DNA from 4 places in the Psychrobacillus mangrovi genome. Region 4 is predicted to be linked to each of the others. Evidence: riboswitches for the same ligand, from Rfam matches in the RefSeq annotation. Region 4 holds a riboswitch; each other region holds the start of a gene.

Region 1 (5,605 bases), on a different contig from region 4:
CCTACATAGCTTATAAAAAAGAAATGTCTGGAACGTTTGCTATCTCCCCGCAATCGGATGGAGTAATGATAGCAGGGGTACTTGCAGACTCTCCAGCAGAAAAAATGGGATTATTAATCGGAGAAAAGATTGTAAAAGTAAATGGACAAAAAATAACAAATGAACAAGAGTTTTATGAAGCAGTTCAAATCAATGCTGCACATTGTCGCTTAGAAGTAGTAGATATTAGCGGAGAACTCCGTTTACGCCAGCATATTTTGTTTAGACATGATCACTATCGTCTAGGCTTAATATTAGTAAGATAGGAGATAACTATGGAAACTCTATCAATACCAACTCAAGTAATATTAGCCATTTTTGCTCCGGCACTGCTCGTAATTCTTTTTACACGTGTTACCTTCAATCATTATGTTGCCTTAATATTAACCGTTGCCCTGTTTGCGGCATCTGTTTATGCAGGCTACACACATAGATGGTGGATCTATATAATAGACGCAGCATCGTTAACCTTAGGATTCTGGTATGCATCACATATGAAAAGTCGAGACAAAAAGAAGAAATCCACCTCTTAAATAGAAGAGGTGGACTCAGACTGTTGACAAACGCTCGCATTCTTCGTTGCTTGCACTTCGTTGTTAGCTCATGAACTTAAGTTCTATTCGCTTCCGCCTCGTGCTGGCGCGCCTCGAATGACAAGCGTTTTCAAGACAGTCTGAAATAATCCCTACAAACCAGTTTACTACAACTTGAATCCACCTCTTAAATAATAGAGGTGGATTTTCTCTCTTTTAACATGTAAAGATATAAAATTGTAGAAACTAATCTATAGGCATTTGCGTTGACAGTGCTAGTACAAGCTCATCGTAAAATTAATTTTACTGTCTCACACGGCACGTAATGAGTCTGGCAATGCATGAATTTATTCATTGAATTGCTTCAATTTCATTAGATATTTCCAGGATGTGCGCCTTATACGCCGCAAGAGCGCGAAGAATGAGACCCCCTAAAGGATGTGGGAGCGACAAAGGAGCGACTCATCATGCGGAGGCTCATGCGTAGCGTGCGGCAAGCGCACATCCGTTTTTAGCTCTATAAGTTGTTGTGAGTAAATCGAAATCGCAAGATATAGTCATCAAATCGCAAGATAACCTCTCTGTACCGCAAGATCAATCCTTCAAATCGCAAGATAACCTCTCTGTATCGCAAAATCAATCCTTCAAATCGCAAACATCCATACCATCTTCTTTTGCTTTTCGAGCAAGGGATGCATTAAAATCTTTTCGAATTTGATGTAATAGTTTCGCATCTGTTAAAATTCGATAACCGGTTGTAGCTAAAGCTTTTGCTCCTTTGATTAGGGCTTCATTAGCAGCTTCTGACTTGGCAGCTTCACGGAATTCTATTGTATGCGCAATTAAATCATCTGGCCCAATCTTAATGGATGGTCTTGCAGTTGGAACTACGTAGCTAATGTTTCCAACATCGGTGGAGTCGTTGTATTGTTTACTTTCAGTGTAGACGACTTCTCCAATTGCTTCTAATTCCGAATGGACTACCTCATCCAATACCGAATTAACTACAAAATCTTGAACTTCATTTTGAAAACGTTCGATTTTCACAGAAGTTCCTGTTATGAGAGTTGCCCCGTTAGCAATAAAACGAACTTTTTTGGAGATTTCCTCTGTTTCTTTCCAAGTCTTTGCGCTGATATGAAAGCGAGCAGACGCGAAGTAAGGAATAATGTTTGACGCATCCCCTCCATGCGTAATAATCCCATTAATGCTAACATTAGATGGTAATTGCGAACGAAGTGCAGAGACTCCATTGAAAAAATGAATGACTGCTTCCAAAGCATTTGTAACTATTTCAGGAGACGCTGTTGCATGAGAAGCTTCTCCTAGAAAATGAAAATCTAATGAATCCATAGCAAGTGTTTCAAGAGTCAAAGTAGTTTTTCCTGCTGGCCGAATTAATAGAGCTACATCTATATCTTCTATATAACCGTGCTTTATAAAATTTCCTTTTGCACTACCGTTTGATCCACCTTCTTCTGCAGGAGTACCAAGGACGATGATTCTTCCACCAGTTTCGTTTAGCAATTCTGCTAAGGCGATACTAGCAGCCACGCTTGCTGTACCAACAATGTTATGGCCGTCAGCATGGCCAATCGAAGGTAAAGCGTCATATTCTGCTAAAAAAGCTATAGTAGGTCCTTCGATACCGCTATCCCTCAAGGCAAAGAAAGAAGTTTCATGCCCTGCTATTCCTTTATTAACCTGAAAATCTGCATTTTCTAATAGCTTAATTAGTTTAGTACTAGCAAAAAATTCTTCGTTTCCAACTTCGGGGTTTGCATGTATTTGTTGACTCGTTTGTATATATATATCTTTGTTATCTTCTATTAGTTTATTGATATACTCTCTTTTTTCTACTAGAAAACTCACTTATATCTACTCCTTTTTCAAACATCAAAATTCCTACAAAGAAAAAAGCCCTCTAAATCTTATCTATACTGATAAGAATAAGAGAGCTCTTCGTTATTATCGAAAAACAATCTCTTCTCATCTTTCAAGCAAAAGTTGCTTGCAGGAATTGGCACAGTTTTCATTTAGAATCTGCTGCCGAAACGTCGTAGGGCCTGTCCCTCAGTTTCTCTCGATAAGAAAGCGTTGTATTATGTATATTTGGTAAGAATGAATTAATTCCAATATTAAGTAATTTATTCCTAGTAGTCAAGTAGAAATTAAAAAATAATACTATATACAGCTAAAACACCTATTGTTCCCAATACTACAATCATTACATTTGAAGTGATGATAGCAAGTGTAAATGCCACAACAGCTCCAATAATTCCAAATAAAATATTTCCTTCTTGCACATATAATATGGCTGGAAAAATTAAAGCCCCTAATACTGCATATGGAATATTACGTAATACTCCCGAAACAACAGGAGGTAACTCTTTACCCTCCAAAAAGGTTAACGGGAATGCTCTCGGAATATAAGTAACAATAGCCATCCCTAATAGCATCCACCAATACCATGCTTCCATTCAATTAAGCTCCTTTCGGTAAATCTCTTCCTCTCAGTCTAGTCCGCTTTTGATGTTTCGCATATATAACTTCGATAAAAATAGAGGATCCTAATGTAGCGACTAAAATAGCCCATCCTGTAGATAATAATCCTGTCCAATAAAAAAATCCGTTTATTAGAGCCGCAATAAGGGCGAGCATAACTACTTTACGATTTTCTCGCATAGATGGAACTAATAAACCAACGAACATTGCATAAAGAGCGATTGACATCGCCGCTTGTAAAAATGCTGGTAGGTTGGCACCAATAACATGTCCAAGTGCAGTAAAGATAACCCAACTTCCATATGCGATAACAGCTACACCAAATGCAAAAGATGTATGTATTTTTTCATCTTTTTGTGTCGCTAATACGGAGAAAGATTCATCTGTAATCCCAAATGCATAAATCCCTTTGATCCATCTTTTTTCACTATGCATCTTTTCATTGAGTGCTGCCGTCATTAAAAAGTGTCGAATGTTGACGACAAATGTATTTAAAACAATTAAAATAGGATCAACACCTTTTGTTATTAGCGTCAGTGACATATACTGAGCAGCTCCGGCGTAAACAAAAATACTCATTGCTGTTGCTTCTATTATGGAAAGTCCTGTAGTTTTGGCTAATAAACCAAAAGTTAATGCAACGGGAAAATAGCCGATAGCAATGCTTGTACCCGCTTTTAAACCCTTTACGAACGAATTATTATTCATTTAGATTTCACCACCTTAAAATAGTATAGTGAACAAATTATACTATATCTAAAAAGTTTTATATAGATGAAAAATGGGAAGAGTATAATTATACATAGAAGAGGAGAGTTACCATGCCAAGCTGGTTATCATTTGAAACTTTATCTAATTTAACACAAGATTACCGAGCACTTGGACCTCTATTTGGGCTACTACTACCTTTTCTTGAAGCATTTTTGCCTTTTTTACCTTTAGTTGTTTTTATCGTGGCGAATGTGACTGCCTACGGAATTTTGTTTGGATTTTTACTTTCGTGGGCAGGATCTGTCACAGGTGCTTATACCGTTTTTTTAGTTATAAGAAAATATGGACGAGCAAGAGTTCTAGGTTTTATTACGAGGCATGAAAGGATTCAAAAATTAATATTATGGGTAGAGAGAAACGGTTTTGGCCCATTATTTTTACTTATTTGTTTTCCATTTACGCCCTCCGCACTTGTGAATATTGTTGCGGGTCTATCTAATATGAAAAAAAAGACGTATTTATGGACAGTTGTCTTAGGAAAATTAATTATGATATTAGTGGTGAGCTTTATTGGCTCCGATATTAAAGCACTAATAACGCAACCATTAAGAACAGCAATAATGATAGGTATTATGGTTATATTATGGTTTGTTGGAAAAGCTGTAGAGAAAAAAATCGACAAGAAAGTAAATGCAGATTTTAAATAAATTCGCGATGATAGACGAAATACAAAGGAGAAAAGATTTGAGTAATACACAAAAAGAATTGCTAGAATGGTTAGTTGCCATTTTTATTGGAATTTTGTTAGTATTTTTTATTCGTTCTTTTATATTAACGAACTATGAAGTGGTCGGTGAATCAATGATGCCTACACTTCATGACAAAGATAAGGTTTTCGTCAGTAAGCTTGCTAATATAGACCGCATGGATATTATTATCTTTCATAGTGACCAAAAAGAAGACTATGTAAAACGTGTGATTGGTTTACCAGGAGATACAATCAAATATGAAAATGATAAATTATACGTTAATAATAAAAGGGTGGAAGAAAAATTTCTTGCGTCTTATCCTGCATATCAGAACCCGGAAGAAAATTTTACAGAGGACTTTGATTTAGATGAGTTGACTGGCACTAATAAGGTTCCTCCAAACAATTTATTTGTGTTGGGTGATAATAGAATATCTAGTTTAGATAGTCGTTATTTCCAATTTATTAATCAAGAAGAAGTCATTGGAGAAGTGAAAATCAGATATTGGCCGTTATCCAGAGCAACTTTAAATTTTGACACCGAATAATTTCCCACTCTACTGTATGTTTTGTACAATAGTAGTAAGAGATTATTCGGTTTTTCAATTTCCTGAGCGGCGAGTAATTTATTTTAGTCTCTGATATTAACACCAGTTGAAATTGTGAACTGATACATTAACAACTATAGGCATTCGCCTGGCCGCCGTCCGCATGAGACAAGTCATGCAGCTGGCAAGGCGGGAATGAGTTTTTCCTATTCATAGGAAAAACGTTTCTATTGAACGTCTTGATCATGAACAACCATAAAAAAGCATACCTAAGTATACCTCTTACTATATAAACGGAAATTTCTAGGATGTGCGCCTTACAAGCCGCAGGAGCGCGAAGAATGAGACCCCGTAAAGGATGTGAGCGACGAAGGAGCGACTCATCCTGCGGAGGCTCATACGTAGCGTGCGGCAGCGCACATCCGTGTATTTGCAATTTAAAGTGTTGAAACACATTCTATTAATCTCTCAATAAAATCAAAAATAATGAGTCTTCAATGTTGTTATGCAATAATTTAGAA
Region 2 (5,605 bases), on a different contig from region 4:
CGAAGTAAACACTGTTACAGTACCACCAAATTTCTCTACTTGCTCCTTTACACCTTCAATGTATTGTGCAGAAAAAGTACCAAGGTTTTGTTGCATAACCAATGCGATTTTCTTACCTGATAGCGGATTATCGGATGCTTCTGAATTAGCAGGTGTAGTTGTTGCTTCCTTTGCATCCCCTTTTGGTTGACACCCCGTTAATATAATTCCAATTACTAATAATACGGATAATAGCCATGCTGTTTTTGATTTCATGTTTGTTCTCCCTTTTCTTTAATTTATTAAACTAGGAATATTTTTAGTGTATTCCGGATAAATAATTCCTTTTTCTGTAATAATCGCTGTAATGTATTCGCCAGGTGTTACATCGAATGCAGGATTAAATACTTTTGTATCGAGTGGTGCTACCTGCTTTCCTGCAATGTGCGTAATTTCCTCCGCTGGACGTTCTTCAATAGGAATCTCTTTTCCGCTCTTGATGGTCAAATCAAAAGTGGAAGAAGGAGCTGCCACATAAAATGGGATATTAAAAGCTTTTGCTAATAAAGCCAAGTTAAGTGTTCCGATTTTATTGGCCGTATCTCCGTTTTCTGCTATGCGGTCTGCTCCTACGATAATTGCTTCTATACCTTTTGCTCCGATTGTATGTGCAGCCATGCCGTCTGTTATAAGTGTGACATCCACTCCAGATTGTTGAAGCTCCCATACTGTTAGGCGTGAACCTTGAAATACAGGTCTAGTTTCACAAGCGAATACTTCAAACTTTTTTCCTCTCTCACTGCCAAGATGGAATGGGGCTAATGCGGTACCATATTTTGCGGTTGCAATAGAACCTGCATTACAAATAGTCATCACTTTTGTTTGATCTTCAAGCAAGGACAAAGCATATTCGCCAATATTTCTACAGGATGCTTCGTCTTCTTGATGAATGTTTACAGCTTCCTCAAGCAAAAGTACCTTTGCCTCTTGTACTGTTACAGCATTTTCAACAGAACTTCTTAAACGTTCTAAAGCCCAAACTAAATTGACTGCTGTTGGTCTAGAATTAGCTAAATACAAGAAATCCTTGTTCAGCTGGAGATGAAATTCCTCTAAGATATTTGTTTCATACCTCTCAGCTGCTTTAGCTAATCCATATGCTGCGGTAATACCAATTGCCGGAGCCCCTCTTACCTTGAGAGTGACTATGGCATCGTATACGTCTTCCAAAGTTTCTAGTGTTAAATACTCAACTACGTGAGGTAATTTTTGCTGATCCAATATACGAAATTCTTTATCGTTCAACTCTATTGATAATGGAATACTCATTTGCGAAACCTCTCTAATAATCCAAATACTTCATCAATCGAACAAATTTCATAGCGTTTTAGTATAAGTGCTTCCCCTATTTGTAAAGTTTGCTTTTTGAAATTAATTCGTTGGTTATCATCTTCAATACTGTCCAAATCTTTTACGTGAGCTAACCCAATTGTGCGTCTAATTAATTCACAACCAGCAAAGCCTAATGTATCACTGAAAATTTTATCTAAGATATATTCTTTATATCCTTCTGTATCTTTAAAGGGGTGACTACTAGTTTTCCATAATTCCGAAAACTCTGAAGAAAAAATTTCCCATGTTTGTTGGATATGGTTGAGAATTACAACCCGCTTATCATTTTCTCTTGTGACAGTTTGAACGATTAAGTTTGCTAAAAACAAACCGACATCAAAGCCAATAGGTCCATAGAACGCAAACTCTGGGTCTATTACTTTAGTTTCTGTTTCACTAGCGAAGATACTACCTGTATGCAAATCTCCGTGAAGCAATGCCTCTGCTTCCGTCATGAAGCTATTCTTTAATTTTGCAACCTCAAGCTTTAATGTGCCATTATTCCAAATAGCTTTTACGGCTTCTCTCAACAATGGTTCAAAATCATTTGTCTCTTTGTCAAAAAACGGATCCGTGAAAATTAGATCTTCTGTAATTTTACACAACTCTGGATTCGAAAACTCTGAAACTAGTTTCTTTTTTTCGAATGGATGTAATCCAAAGTCAGATGTATGAAATAGCGTTTGAGCAAGATATTTACCAATGTGTTTTGAAAGGTTTGGATAAGATTCAAGTTCAATTAACCCTTCACGGGCAATTTTTAAATGGGATAAATCCTCCATTACCGTAATGGCTAGAACTTCATCAATTGCATAAACAGTTGGAACAAGACCCGCAGCAAACTCCGCATGTTTTTTTAAGGCATTTGCTTCAATTGCTGCACGTTTTAACGTAAGTGGCCAGCTTTCTCCAACAACTTTTGCATATGGTAATGCCTGCTTAATAATAAGACTTTTATCACCACTCAATTCCTTAATATAAAATACATAATTCAGATTACCGTCACCTATTTCCCGACACTCCAACTCTGCATCTGGTGGGAAGAAGTTAAGTTCTTTTGCATATAAAACTGCCCCTTCTTCTGTTAATGATTCATATTGTTTCTCTATAGCTATCGTCATTATTCTCTACCTTTCCGTTTCAAAATAAAAAGCCTCTTTCATAAGAAAGAGGCGTAGAATAAGAGATCTCTCGCCTCTTATCTTTCAGAAAGTTACCTTTCTGATGGAATTAGCACCGTGCCTTATGAGATTTTCATCTCGGCGCAAATTGCGCCCCGTTTCACAACGGTATTACGGTCGGTTGCTGGGCTTCATCGGGCCATTACCCTCTGCCTGCTCTTGATAAGAGTGCTATTACTTAAAACTTTATACTGTTTGAAAAATATCCTAGCATATTCAAAAAACATCTGTCAATAATTTTTTTAATACAATAAAAATTCTCATAACTATATTGACAATCTTTCAGTCTCATGAAATAATCGTTATTAATTTGACTAACTCAATTGAATAACTTTTTCTTATTTAGAGCAGGTGGAGGGACGAGCCCTATGATACCCGGCAACCGATCCATTAATGGGCACGGTGCTAATTCTTGCAGTCAACAGACTGAGAAATAAGAAGTCGTTAAACTATTAACCTCTTCTTATGCGGAAGAGGTTTTATTATTTTGAGGAAAGATTATCCACTATGGATAATAACTACGTAGAATTTTAGATTTTTTATTTTGAAATATAAAGGATAGTGATAATGAATGAGTGGAGTTACTACTCTCTATCAGGTGTACGGTAAACCTGGAACTTTTGAAAAAAAAGCAGAAGGAATTGCGCTAGGTTTAACTATTGGATCCTGGACGGATTTACCATTACTCGAGCAAGAGCAATTAAAAAAGCATAAAGGAAATGTTGTTTCGATAACTGAATTTGAAAGTGTTCACCATCCGCTAAAACATGATGAAATTAAGGCTGAAATTAAAATAGATTATCCTAGTGCTAATTTCTCCGCAGATTTACCTGCCATTTTAACAACAGTTTTTGGTAAATTGTCATTAGATGGTGAAGTGAAATTACTCGACTTAGAATTCTCATCAGACCTTTTAAGTAATTTTCCTGGACCACGATTTGGAATTGAAAGTATCCGTAATCTGCTAGGTGTGTATAATCGTCCACTTGTCATGAGTATTTTTAAAGGAGTAATTGGAAGAGATATAGATTACCTATCTGAACAGCTACGTCACCAAGCTCTAGGTGGAGTAGATCTTGTAAAGGACGATGAAATTCTTTTTGAAAACCCACTTACTCCTTTCGAGAAAAGGATAATCACAGCTAAAGAGGTATTACGTCAAGTGTATGAAGAAACGGGACACCGAACACTTTATGCGGTCAACTTATCTGGGCGGACATCCGATTTAAAATCAAAAGCCAAAAAAGCAAAAGATCTTGGGGCAGATGCTCTATTATTTAATGTTCATGCATATGGTCTAGATGTACTTCAAGAACTTGTGGAAGATCAAGATATTCAGTTGCCGTTCATGGCCCATCCAGCCTATAGCGGAGCATTTACTTCTTCCTCATTTTATGGAGTTTCAACACCCCTCCTACTTGGTAAATTAACTCGTTATGCAGGAGCCGATTTTTCATTATTCCCTTCCCCTTACGGAAGTGTTGCACTTGAGAAAACAGCTGCACTATCACTTGGGGAAGAATTGACTAAAGATAGCGCTGTTAAGCGAACTTTTCCAGTTCCTTCAGCTGGAATTCATCCTGGATTAGTCCCTTTGTTAATCGAGGATTATGGCATAGACAGTATTATAAATGCAGGTGGTGGAGTGCATGGTCATCCTGCTGGCGCAACGGGAGGTGGTCTTGCCTTTAGGCAGGCCGTATCAGCAGTTCTGGATGGAATTCCGTTAGCTGAAGCAGCAAAACAATATCCAGAACTAAATGCTGCATTGGAATTATGGGGGTAAGCATTATGAGTAAGCTAGTAATCTATTGCGATTTTGATGGTACAATTACTAACCAAGACAACATTATCTCTATTATGAAAAAATTTGCTCCACCAGAATACTTGCCGATCAAAGAGAATATTTTAGAGCAAAAGCAATCTATCCGAGAAGGTGTTGCTCAAATGTTTGCTTTATTACCTGTATCTTTAAAAGATCAAATTGTAAGCTACTTGCTTGATCAGGCTGAAATTAGGGAAGGATTCGCCGATTTTGTTTCTTATACGAGAAAGCATGATATCCCTCTTTATATTGTTAGTGGTGGAATTGATTTTTTTGTTCATCCAATGTTAGAAAAGTTTGGTCCTTTTTCCGGCGTTTATTGTAATGAAGCAGACTTCTCAGGAGAAAGAATACAAATCAATTTTCCACATGTCTGCGATGAATTCTGTACTAACGAAGGATGCGGATGCTGTAAACCATCCATTATTCGAAAACTTCAAGAAAAAGATTCGTTAAGTGTTGTGATTGGTGATTCCATTACAGACTTAGAAGCGGCAAAATTAGCAGACATTGTAATAGCACGGGATTTTCTTATTGAAAAGTGCAAGGAATTGAGTATTCCATATGAACCTTTTGAAAATTTTCGAGATGTAATGAATATTATTGAAACAAGGTTAGGTGTTCAAACATGATAACACTCCGTGGTAGATGGGAAGAGTTAGCAGATATAAAAGACGAACTTGCTAGAAGAGATTGGTTTATGGGCACTAGCGGAAATTTAGCAATTAAGGTGAATGACAATCCAACAGAGTTTTTAGTAACAGCAAGCGGAAAAGATAAGAATAAACGAACAAAAGAAGACTTTTTACACGTAAATATAAATGGAGAGCCGATAGAAGAAACCATTTTAAAGCCATCAGCAGAAACATTATTGCACTGTGCTATTTATTCTAAAACTTCTGCCGGCTGTAGTCTCCATGTTCATACTGTTGCAAATAACGTAATCTCCGAATTATACGGAAATCAGGGAAAAATCAATTTTCAAGGGCTAGAACTTATTAAAGCTTTTGATTTGTGGGAGGAAGATGCGATTCTTTCTATTCCAATCATTCCAAATCACGCTCATATTCCACGCCTCGCTGAAGAGTTTCAGACATATTTAGATGGTGATAAAGGAGCTGTTCTTATCCGAAATCATGGTATTACAGTTTGGGGTAGGGATGGTTTCGAAGCAAAGAAGTTACTTGAAGCTTGTGAATTCTTATTTCAGTATCAATTGACATTACGT
Region 3 (5,605 bases), on a different contig from region 4:
AACGCTGTGAACGCATATGGATTTATATTGGTATTTTTATCCATTTTCTGTGCGATTACTCATGAAATTTCTAACAACGGGAGAAGTCTGCCCATTTTTAGTAAATTAAATGAATTTCACAGCTGATAAGTCATTCTTTCTGAACCATATTTTAATGGGAGAGGACTGCTTTTCAAGCAGTCTTTTTTTGTGCAGAAAAAGTGCTTCCAGCTATATTGAACTTGAAAGGAAGCGAAACATATGATTTGTACAATACAAGATGTAAGTAAAATGCTCGGAGGAAATACCATTTTTGAAAACTTATCTTTGTCGATTAAAACAAGAGACAAATTGGGAATTGTCGGAAGAAACGGATCAGGAAAAACGACACTATTTAAATTGATTACCGGCATGGAGTCACCAGATACTGGTATTATCAACTTTAAAAAAGGAACTAAAATTGGCCATTTAGCACAGATACCATCTTTTTCTGAAGAAGTAACAGGTATGGATGTTTTAAATAGTGCTTTCGAAAAGCTAAAAGCAATACAATCGAAAATGCAACAAATAGAAGAAAAATTATCCTATACGGATAATCAAACTGATATGGAAAAATTGCTTCAAGAATATGGAAATGTACAAGAGGATTTCACTAATCTTGGGGGATATTCTTTGGATTCAGAAATAGAAAGAGTTATCCAAGGTTTACAATTATCCTCGTTCGTTCACCAATCTTTTTCAAACTTAAGTGGTGGAGAGCAAACAAAAATAATGCTAGGTAAATTATTGTTAACACAACCAGATTTATTGTTATTAGATGAACCAACCAACCATTTAGACTTATTTGCTGTTGAATGGCTAGAACAATATTTAGTTAACTACACAGGAACCGTTGTTATTATTTCGCACGATAGATACTTTTTAGATCAAGTAATCACAAAAGTAGCTGATCTAGAGGACGGAGAATTAACTCTATACCATGGTAACTATTCCTCTTATATAGTTGACAAGGAAGATCGACTCATGAGGGAATTTCAGGAATATGAAGAACAACAAAAAAAGATAAAAAAAATGAGGGAAGCAATTAAGCGGTTGAGACAGTGGGCAAATGAAGCTGTTCCACCAAATCCTGGGCTTCATCGACAAGCTAGAAACATGGAACGTGCATTAGAAAGAATGGAGAAAGTGAGAAAACCAATTATAGACCCTAAGAAGATGAGTTTATCATTCGATGCTGCACCTAGAAGTGGTAAAGAAGTTGTCATTATGGAAGACGTTTCTAAGTCATTCGGAGAAAAAATACTACTTTTAAAAACGAATTTGAATGTTTATTGGAAAGATAGAGTTGCAATAGTTGGACGAAATGGAACAGGAAAATCAACAATTCTAAGGTTATTGCGAGGTGAAATTAATCCGGATGAAGGTACTGCTAGATTAGGTAGTAATGTACGGATTGGGTTTCTTTCTCAACACTTTGAGATATTGAATCCAAAAGAACGTTTAATAGATGTATTTAGAAGTGAAGTGAGCGTTGCGGAAGGGGAAGCACGGCACATTTTAGCACAGTTTATGTTCTATGGTCCAGATGTCTTTAAACGGGTGGGGGATTTAAGTGGTGGAGAGCGTATGCGACTTCGACTTGCCCAATTAATGCACCAAGATATCAACTTGTTAATATTAGATGAACCAACCAACCATTTAGACATAGAATCGAGAGAAGTATTAGAAGATGCACTAGAAGACTTTCAGGGTACAATTTTAACCGTTTCTCATGATCGTTACTTTTTAAATAAATTATTTCCTCGTACTGCATGGCTGGACTCTGGACGTTTGACTACTTTTGAAGGATCTTATGAATGGGCCCGAGGAAAGTGGAACGAGCTCCAAGTAATGCATGAGACAACAAAATCAATTGAAATTAAAGAAAAAGTAAAAACCCAAAAAAGTAAGGGAAAACTAGAAATATTATCAATAGAAGAACAAATTTTTGAAATGGAAAACGAAATAAGTAAACTAAGACAAGAGAAGGATGATCAAAATGACTGGAATGATTATGAAAAATTATTATTAGTAATTGACGAGAAGGAACTGAAACTAGAAAAATTAATGGAAATCTGGTTGGATAGACAAGAATAATAGATTTCATTATCTTATAAGTCCACTTTGTTTAAATAGAAAAGCAGAAGCAATCAATCGTGTTTAAATATAATAGGTCATTGCTTAAATGTTCAGAAAATGATAGTATGAAAATAATGTATTAGAATAAAAAATAATATACTCTTATCAAGAGAAGCTGAGGGAAATGGCCCTGTGAAGCTTCAGCAACCTCTAACATTTGTTAGAAAGGTGCTAACTCCTACAAGATTTTTAATCTTGAAAGATAAGAACTGAGAGCATTTGCTTACCCTCTTTTCTTATCTATTAGAAAAGAGGGTTTTTATTTTTACGGAAAAGAGGAGAAATGTATGCCAATTAAAATTCCCAAACAATTGCCTGCTGCAGAGTTACTGAAGAAAGAAAAAATATTTATTATGGACGAGGAGCGTGCAGTTGCTCAGGATATTCGTCCGCTCAACATTATTATATTAAATTTGATGCCAGAAAAAGAAAAAACAGAATTACAACTTCTTAGATTATTAGGTAATACACCCTTACAAGTGAATGTGACCTTCATGAATACTGCAACATATGAGTCCAAAAATGTTAGTAAAACACATCTAGACACTTTCTATACAACTTTTGAAGAGGTTAAACACCGGAAGTATGACGGAATGATCATTACTGGGGCACCAATTGAACATTTGAAATTTGAAGATGTAAATTATTGGAGCGAAATGACAGAAATAATGGATTGGTCGAAAACCAACGTTACTTCTGTCTTACATATATGTTGGGGTGCACAAGCTGCTCTTTATCATCATTATGGAATTGGTAAATTTGAATTGTCCAAGAAATGCTTTGGCGTTTTTTCTCACCGTTTATCAGATCCAACTGTTAATTTAGTGCGAGGATTTAATGATGAGTTTTATGCACCCGTTTCTCGTTACACTTCTGTCTCATATGATGAAATTATAAATGATACCAGACTTAATCTGCTATCTAATTCAAAAGAAGCCGGCGTTTTCCTTGTAATTTCAGAAGACGAAAAGCATATTATGATAACTGGGCATTTGGAATATGATGCAACGACTTTAGCGGAAGAATATGCTCGTGATGTGAACAAAGGAATTGAAATTGATGTTCCGGAAAATTACTTTCCAAATGATAATCCTTCTAGACAACCATTAAATTCTTGGCGATCTCATACCCATCTATTATTTTATAATTGGTTAAATTATTATGTTTATCAAGAAACACCTTACGAGTGGGAATAACGAAAAAGAGGCTGAACAAAAGTATTCTTTTGTTCAGCCTCCTATTTTATTTATATTATTGAAAAATCTGGTCGATTCTGTCTATTTCTTGTTTGGTTAGTTGAACATCTACAGTTTTCAAATTATCTAGAACTTGTCCAGGTTTTTTAGCACCTGGTATAATAGTGTCAATACTCTCTCTCGTTAAATACCATGCAAGCACAATGTTAGAAACGCCTACATTTTTATCGTTGGCAATATGTCGAAGCTGCTCCACCTTTTCCAAATTGTTAACATATGCTTCCCCTTGGAATAAAGGATTTTTTGAGAGACCTTCTCCAAAAGTACTGTTTTTATCATACTTACCTGTTAATAGACCCGAAGCAAGTGGGAAATAAGGAATAAAGGAGATATCATGTTCTTTTGTATAAGGTAGTAAATCCTTTTCTGCATCACGTTTTAATAAGTTATATCCAGATTGAAGTACTTCAATATAACCATCTTGGTTACCTTCTTTTAACTGATCTAAAGTAAAGTTAGATACTCCAATTGCGCGTATTTTTCCTTCTTCTTTTAAACGATGAAGTGTACCGACTGCTTCAGCTTTTGGTGTGTTATCATCGGGAAAATGGATGTAGAATAAATCAATATAGTCCGTCTGAAGTCGTTTTAAACTGTTTTCCACAGTTTCTCTTAAATAAGCAGGGGAGTTGTCAATGACTACTTTTTCATCCGTGATTTTATGAGCGCCTTTAGTAGCTAGAATTATTTCACTTCGTTTCTTTGTTTCTTTTAATACTTCGCCAATTAACTCTTCAGATCTACCAATGCCGTAAATATAAGCCGTATCTAAAAAATCAATTCCATTGTTAAGTGCTGTATGCACAATATCTTTTCCGGTTTCATCATTTAAATTAGGAAACAAATTATGGCCACCAACTGCATTTGTTCCTAGACCAACAGGATTCACAAATAGTGTGGTTTTGCCAATTTCTACTTTTGAAATCATATTAACATCTCCTTTTCTATATATTCTAGTATAATGTTACCAATAATATCGTTTCACTCAAAGGGATTTGATTTCTTTGGAAAGAAGGAAGGTAAAACATTATTGGTTATTGAAAATAGTATAAAAGGAGATGATGTTATTGTCAGATTCAACTATAATACATGCTGAATTTGTTCGGAATATACGGTTGAAATTTGTGGAGTTGAAAAGAGATACAGACAAAGCGATTATGCAAATGGACGAAAAAGCAATTTTTTGGTCGCCAAATGAACAATCAAATAGTGTAGATGTTCTAGTGAAGCATATGAGCGGAAACTTAATTTCTCGATGGACAGACTTTTTATCGACTGATGGAGAAAAGATCGACAGAGATAGGGACGGTGAATTCGAAAGTACAATAGAATCACGGGAAGAATTACTTAAAGTGTGGGAAATAGGTTGTGAAGTATTTTTGAAAGCAATTGATAGTATAGAAGAAAAACACTTACTTCAAACGATATATATTCGAAATAAATCACATACTGTCTTGGAAGCATTCATACGAAGTATTACACATATTTCTATTCACGTTGGACAGATAATTTATCTAGCCAAACAAGTTACACCAGAAGATAAGTGGACTACTTTGTCAATACCTAAAAAGAAAGGAAAATAATAATGAATTCAAATTTTACTTATATCCATAGTGCTCCACAAGATTTAGAAGACAATAAAAAATATCCAGCATTATTTTTAATGCATGGAATGGGGAGCAATGAAAACGATTTGGTTGGTCTTGTTTCTAGCTTCAATGAGAAATGCCATATTTTTAGTATTCGTGGACCGATTTCACAACCCCCTGGATATGCGTTTTTTACAATAGAGGGTCTAGGGAAACCTCATCGTGCTGTTTTTGATCAGGTAGTAGGGGATCTTCAGTCATTAATAGAAGAATTAAGTAATAATTATTCTATTGATACTAATCAGCTTTTCCTTCTCGGTTTTAGCCAAGGTGCTATATTGACTCAATCGTTAGCATTGGTTATGGGTGACAAAATAAAAGGAATTATTGCACTAAGCGGCTATATTCCAGCATTTGTAAAAGAAGAGTATGAGCATCAATCAGTGAATAATTTAAATGCATTTATATCACATGGTGAATTTGATAATATGCTGCCATATGAATGGGGAACAGCTAGTAGAGATTATTTCGTAGAAAAGGGAGCAAAGGTTACCTTTAAAAGCTATCCAGTTGCACATGGTGTTGCACCAGGAAATCAAAGAG
Region 4 (5,605 bases):
TATATTTAAAAATAAGGAAAATTTGTTTAATCCGTAGATTCTTCCCATCTCAATCAGACCTTGGTCAACCGATTTAATTCCATGATACGTATTCAGGTAGATAGGAAAGAGAACACCTAAAGAGACAAGGAATATTTTTGCCTCCTCTCCGATGCCGAACCACAATATAACGAGGGGTATCAAAGCTAGGTGTGGAATGTTCCTTAACATCTGAACAGATGTATCCGTAAGCATTTCAGTTGTACGAAACAATCCATTTAGTAGACCAAGTATAAAACCAATGCTACCACCAATAAAGAAACCGATTAATGCTCGCCAAAGGCTTACCCAAACGTGATGAAACAACTCACCAGTTTTCATTAGCTCTATAGCTGCAAAATAAACATCAGTAGGGGCTGGCAGAATTTTAGTTGAGAGTATGCCTGTTTTTATAGAAATTTGCCATAGAAGAAGTAGTGAGAAAGGTACAATCCAAGGGAGTGTTTTAGAAAGGATAGAAGAAAAAGAATGCTTCAATTTCCTTCATCCTTTTCAAATGAATAAACACTATCCTCAACATTTATTTTATTTGGGATAATTTTTAATTCATAGAACGTATCTGCAATTTCTTGCTGTTCTTTTATGATTTCTGCCGTAATTTCTTGTACACCGTATACTCGTCTTTCAACAGCCAACCTCATCGAGGACTCATCGATACCGAGAATACTAGAAAGCATAGTGGTTAATTCCTCTGGATGTTCATTTGCCCATTCACTTGAATGTTGGATTTCCTCTATGATGATTTTTGAGATGTCACTGTGTTTCGCGAAATCAGAAGAAGCAAGAAAGTAATCTCGATCAGATGTTAGTCCTTCTCCGTTCACTAAAAGACGGGCATCGGTTGCCATTTCTGTATCTGCTGTAAACGGATCCCATACTACCCAAGCGTCAATATTTCCTTGTTCGAATGCAACTCGTGCATCTCCAGGTGATAAGTACGCTGGTGTTATATCTTCATAGAGAAGATCAGCTTTTTCCAATGCTTTCACAAGTAAATAGTGAGAGCTTGAGCCTTTAGCGAAGCCAATAGTTTTTCCTTTAAGATCCACAAGTGTCTTAATTGGGGAATCGTTCTTAACTAGAATTCCTGAGCCCTTAAATTTTGGGTTTCCTACTGCGATATATTTCAGAGTAGCCCCTGAGGACTGTGCAAATATAGGAGGTGAATCACCTGTTCTACCAAAATCAATGCTCCCAGCGTTTAAAGCTTCGAGTAAAGCCGGCCCAGCTTGAAATTCAAACCATTCGACCGAGTAATCGAGAGACTTTAATCGTTCTTCCAATGTCCCTAAATTTTTTAAAATAATTAATGGACCATTTTTCTGATATCCTATTCTAACTGATTGTTTGGTAGTTGTTTTTGACTCAGCCTCGTTATTGCTAGAACAGGCTGATAGGAACATTGCAACAATCAGTAGTAGACTAGTAAACAAAGCAAAAGGCTTACATATTCCCCTTGATTTCAATATTGGTACACTTCCCCTCATCGTATAGCCAAATTTAAAGTGATTAGGCAAATTCATCGGCTCAATTACAACCTATGCAATAAAAAAAAGAATTTTTAGGCCTGTCTTGAATCTATTAAATTTGTTTTGCATAAAAAGTAATAAGTAGAAAGGATGAAAACAAGAGCGGTTGAAATACTATGTATAAGTAATTCTATGTGGGAGGAATAATGATGAACCAATCATCCTTGTTTGAAGACAGAGATATTGGATAGTTCAACTGTGCAATTGTTCCGCCTACATATTATAATGCCCTTTTTATTTTTTTAGAGGAATGAATGGATAAAAAGAACTTAATCCAAAGACAAAAACTAGAGAGATTTTCTTTTTTGCTAATAATTCGTTTTTAACGGATAATTAATTGAAAGCAGAAAGAGTAATTTTGCAAAAATAGTTTGAGGAGGTTTTTTAGAATGGAAGAAAATCAGGGGAAAATTGAAATTGGTAATATCTTTACGGTGCTAGATGAAAACGATCAAGAGCAAGATATGGAAGTGCTTGGTCTGTTGACGGTGGATGAAGTTGAATATGCTGCAGTCGGTTTTGTAGAAGATATTCAAGCAGAAACGGAAGATGACATAGATGTTTTCTTTTTCCGATTAGAAGACGAAGGAGAATTGTCTTTTATAGAGGTTGACGAGGAATTCGAAAAGGTTTCTGCTGCATTTGCTGAAGCAAGCAATCAATAATAATCAAAAGGAAGAGCCAAAATAGCTCTTCCTTTTTCTTTTGTTGAAGAGGATAAGGTAAAAATGAGTTAATGATTCATAGTATTTTACTATCAATTGAAAAAAATATTCTATCATTCAAAGTATTGCAAATTTGTCATGAAAAGTGATAGGATACATATTAATAATTATTGTTAAAAGTTAGGCTAATTTGAAGAGTTGGAAAGAAAATATAATACGAAAGTATTTTATTTTTTTACCTAATCCCTACTATAACGATGCGAATAATTTATTTAGAGTAATAGAGTAGAAAAGGTATTTATTAAAAAGACAATTTCATATTTTAAATTCTTATCAAGAGAGGTCGAGGAACTGGTCCTATGAAGCCTCAGCAACCAGTTATTACATAGTTAATAACACGGTGCTAATTCCAGCAAGTATAAAACTTGGTAGATAAGAAGGAGACTTTTTTATGCATGGTCCTTCTTATTTGAAGGACCATTTTGTTTGTTCAAATTATCTCTAACAATAAAAGGAGGAAAAATAATGACAGAGCAAAAGAAGTTGAAGCTAGGAGTAATCATTCATGGAGTTGGTGGAAATATTTCTGGTTGGAGACATCCTGAAATACAAACGGATGCAAGTGTAAGTCTAGATTTTTATAAAAATCGTGCTCAAAAAGCAGAAGAAGGCAAGTTTGATCTTGCTTTCGTAGCGGATGGGTTATATATCAATGAAAAATCAATTCCCCACTTCTTAAATCGTTTTGAACCTTTGACCATTCTATCTGCGCTTGCTTCCGTGACTTCGAATATCGGACTTGTCGGAACTGTATCCACATCGTATAGCGAGCCGTTTAATGTGTCTCGTCAGCTTGGATCACTAGACCATATTAGTGGAGGTCGGGCTGGGTGGAACATTGTCACTTCCCCTTTAGAAAAAACGGCACTAAATTATAGTAAAACGGTAGAAGAGCATCCGAATCATCCAACGCGTTACAAAATTGCTGCTGAATATTTGGAAGTTGCAAAAGGTCTTTGGGATTCATGGGAAGATGATGCGTTCATTCGAGATAAAGAATCAGGTGTGTTCTTTGACTCAGAAAAGTTACATGAGTTGAATTATAAAGGAGAATATTTCTCTGTTGCTGGTCCACTTAATATCGGTCGCTCAAAACAAGGGCGTCCAATCATTTTCCAAGCAGGTTCCTCCGAAGATGGTAAGAACTTTGCAGCAAAGGAAGCGGATGCGATTTTTACTGGTCATGGTAATTTGCAAGATGCACAGAAGTTTTATAAAGACGTAAAAAATCGAGCAATAGCATTCGGACGCAATCCAGATGAAGTTGTAATTATGCCGGGAATAAGTCCAATCATAGGAAAAACGGTAGAGGAAGCGGAACAAAAATACTTGGAAATTGCAAATTTAGTTTCTATAGAACAGGCACTTGCCTTTTTAGGAAGATTTTTCGAGCATCATGATTTCTCTCAATATCCATTGGATGAAGCATTCCCGGACGTTGGAGATTTAGGTTCAAACAGTTTTAAAAGTGAAACGGATCGTATTAAACAAACGGCAAAAGAGCAAAATCTAACACTTCGTCAAGTGGCACTAAGTTCTGCTACTCCACGTACGCCGTTCATTGGGACACCGGAACAAGTTGCAAATCGTGTACAAGAATGGTTTGAAGGTCAAGGTGCAGATGGTTTTATTGTTGGATATGATTTACCAAGTAGTTTTGATGATTTTGTTGACCTAGTTGTGCCAATTCTTCAAGAGCGAGGAATTTTCCGTAAAGAATACGAGTCTGATACATTGCGAGGAAACTTAGGTATCCCTTATCCGATAAACCGTTATGCGAAGGAAGTAGTTAATAAATAGAAGTTTCCATATTTATAATCCTAATATTTTAAATGCGTAAAGGGGGACTCCAAGTGAAGGTAAAAGAATATAACAGCACATATAATTCGAATACCCTACCAAGTCTTCAATCTCATGATATAAACAAAATTTTAAATCTACCGGATTTGCTCTTTTATACTTTTTGCAATGAAACTTACAGTATAAACCGCGGCATATACAACACAATTGATCAATGGTTTTATGAACGTGGGTTAGTAAATATCTATAAACGTAGAACGTTTTTATTGTCTTTTTTAAGCTTTATCAATGAAAGTAAGCTAAATCAAAATCAACATAACATGGTTAAGTTTGGTCCTGGAGGATTAACAAAAGAATTAGAGGGATTTTTTCTAAACTCTGCAGGTCAACCAGAGATATAAGGATTTCATAGAGATTCTATTTTTTTATAAATTTAAACTTACTAAACATATATGATTAAAAATCATTAATTTTAAAAGTGTGGAGGTAATAATAATGATGGGTTTTAAAAGGTCAAAATCAATCTTTTTTACATTATTTACAGCATTAATACTAGTAGTATCTGGTTGCAGTCAATCATCAGGGACCAATCAAGGTGCACAAACTTCGGCGACGGATAATACTTCATCTAATCCTGTTTCAGGTGGCGAGCTGTCTTATGCACTTGCAACGTCCCCAGATACGCTAGATCCACATCGAAGTGGGTTAGCTGTGTCCGTTCGTGTATTTAGAACAATTTTTGATAGTCTTGTTGTCCAAGATGCGGATAACAATATCCAACCATGGCTGGCAAAAGAATGGGCCGTATCGGAGGATGGTAAAAGTTATACGTTTAAGTTGCGTGATGATGTGAAGTTCCATGATGGAACCCCTTTTAATGCAGAAGCGGTTAAATACAATTTTGACCGAATACTTAATCCAGAAACGAAAGCAGGGAATTCAACAGCATTACTTGATCCATACGAATCTTCAGAGGTTGTTGATGAATTTACAGTAAAACTTAATCTATCTACCCCTTCTTCCTCTTTCTTAGGAAATCTAAGTCAAGCGATGTTAGGAATTGTATCACCTACAGCAGCTGAAAAATACGGAGATCAGTTTGGGAAAAATCCGATTGGAACAGGACCATTTAAATTTGTCAGTTGGACAGAAAATGCAGATATCCAGGTGGAAAAAAACAGTGAATATAATTGGGGACCTACAAGTGTAGAGAACAAAGAGCAAGCCTATCTGGATAAAGTTACATTTAAAATTATTCCAGAGGAAGCGACTCGTGTAGGTAGTGTACAAAGCGGGCAGGTGCTTGCGGCAGAAACCATTCCACCACAAAATATTGTATCGCTAGAAAATGATCCAAATACTCAAATACTAAAGGTTAATACACTTGGTTTACCGTATACACTCTTTTTTAACCAAAGGGAAGAACCTTGGAATAATGTAGATGTCCGCAGAGCTGTTTTACAAGCGGTTGATGTCGACGCAATTCTGAAAACCTTGTACTTTGATACGTAT

What was found. A riboswitch is a leader RNA that binds a small molecule or an ion and turns the genes downstream of it on or off. The one in region 4 is predicted to bind S-adenosylmethionine.
Region 1: another riboswitch for S-adenosylmethionine. It lies ahead of WAX74_RS08325 (amidohydrolase); the one in region 4 lies ahead of WAX74_RS09980 (LLM class flavin-dependent oxidoreductase).
Region 2: another riboswitch for S-adenosylmethionine. It lies ahead of mtnK (S-methyl-5-thioribose kinase); the one in region 4 lies ahead of WAX74_RS09980 (LLM class flavin-dependent oxidoreductase).
Region 3: another riboswitch for S-adenosylmethionine. It lies ahead of metA (homoserine O-acetyltransferase MetA); the one in region 4 lies ahead of WAX74_RS09980 (LLM class flavin-dependent oxidoreductase).

Annotation. Positions count from the first base shown of each region.
Region 1 is NZ_JBAWSY010000004.1:136,934-142,538, forward strand. Features, by position in the region: gene WAX74_RS08315 (PDZ domain-containing protein) at 1-305, shown strand, start outside; gene WAX74_RS08320 (CsbA family protein) at 315-572, shown strand; gene WAX74_RS08325 (amidohydrolase) at 1,209-2,444, opposite strand; SAM riboswitch class I at 2,559-2,665, opposite strand; gene WAX74_RS08330 (AzlD domain-containing protein) at 2,744-3,052, opposite strand; gene WAX74_RS08335 (AzlC family ABC transporter permease) at 3,057-3,785, opposite strand; gene WAX74_RS08340 (TVP38/TMEM64 family protein) at 3,899-4,495, shown strand; gene lepB (signal peptidase I) at 4,533-5,084, shown strand.
Region 2 is NZ_JBAWSY010000017.1:22,756-28,360, reverse strand. Features, by position in the region: gene WAX74_RS16665 (sugar ABC transporter substrate-binding protein) at 1-255, opposite strand, end outside; gene mtnA (S-methyl-5-thioribose-1-phosphate isomerase) at 274-1,308, opposite strand; gene mtnK (S-methyl-5-thioribose kinase) at 1,305-2,492, opposite strand; SAM riboswitch class I at 2,567-2,721, opposite strand; SAM riboswitch class I at 2,888-2,992, shown strand; gene mtnW (2,3-diketo-5-methylthiopentyl-1-phosphate enolase) at 3,124-4,338, shown strand; gene WAX74_RS16645 (2-hydroxy-3-keto-5-methylthiopentenyl-1-phosphate phosphatase) at 4,344-5,009, shown strand; gene WAX74_RS16640 (methylthioribulose 1-phosphate dehydratase) at 5,006-5,605, shown strand, end outside.
Region 3 is NZ_JBAWSY010000001.1:150,589-156,193, reverse strand. Features, by position in the region: gene WAX74_RS20950 (RAxF-45 family protein) at 1-126, shown strand, start outside; gene abc-f (ribosomal protection-like ABC-F family protein) at 241-2,115, shown strand; SAM riboswitch class I at 2,257-2,366, shown strand; gene metA (homoserine O-acetyltransferase MetA) at 2,445-3,353, shown strand; gene WAX74_RS00805 (aldo/keto reductase) at 3,409-4,341, opposite strand; gene WAX74_RS00800 (DUF1572 family protein) at 4,481-4,996, shown strand; gene WAX74_RS00795 (alpha/beta hydrolase) at 4,999-5,605, shown strand, end outside.
Region 4 is NZ_JBAWSY010000006.1:4,740-10,344, reverse strand. Features, by position in the region: gene ssuC (aliphatic sulfonate ABC transporter permease SsuC) at 1-495, opposite strand, end outside; gene WAX74_RS09990 (sulfonate ABC transporter substrate-binding protein) at 513-1,562, opposite strand; gene WAX74_RS09985 (DUF1292 domain-containing protein) at 1,958-2,233, shown strand; SAM riboswitch class I at 2,561-2,672, shown strand; gene WAX74_RS09980 (LLM class flavin-dependent oxidoreductase) at 2,759-4,093, shown strand; gene WAX74_RS09975 (hypothetical protein) at 4,147-4,494, shown strand; gene WAX74_RS09970 (ABC transporter substrate-binding protein) at 4,589-5,605, shown strand, end outside.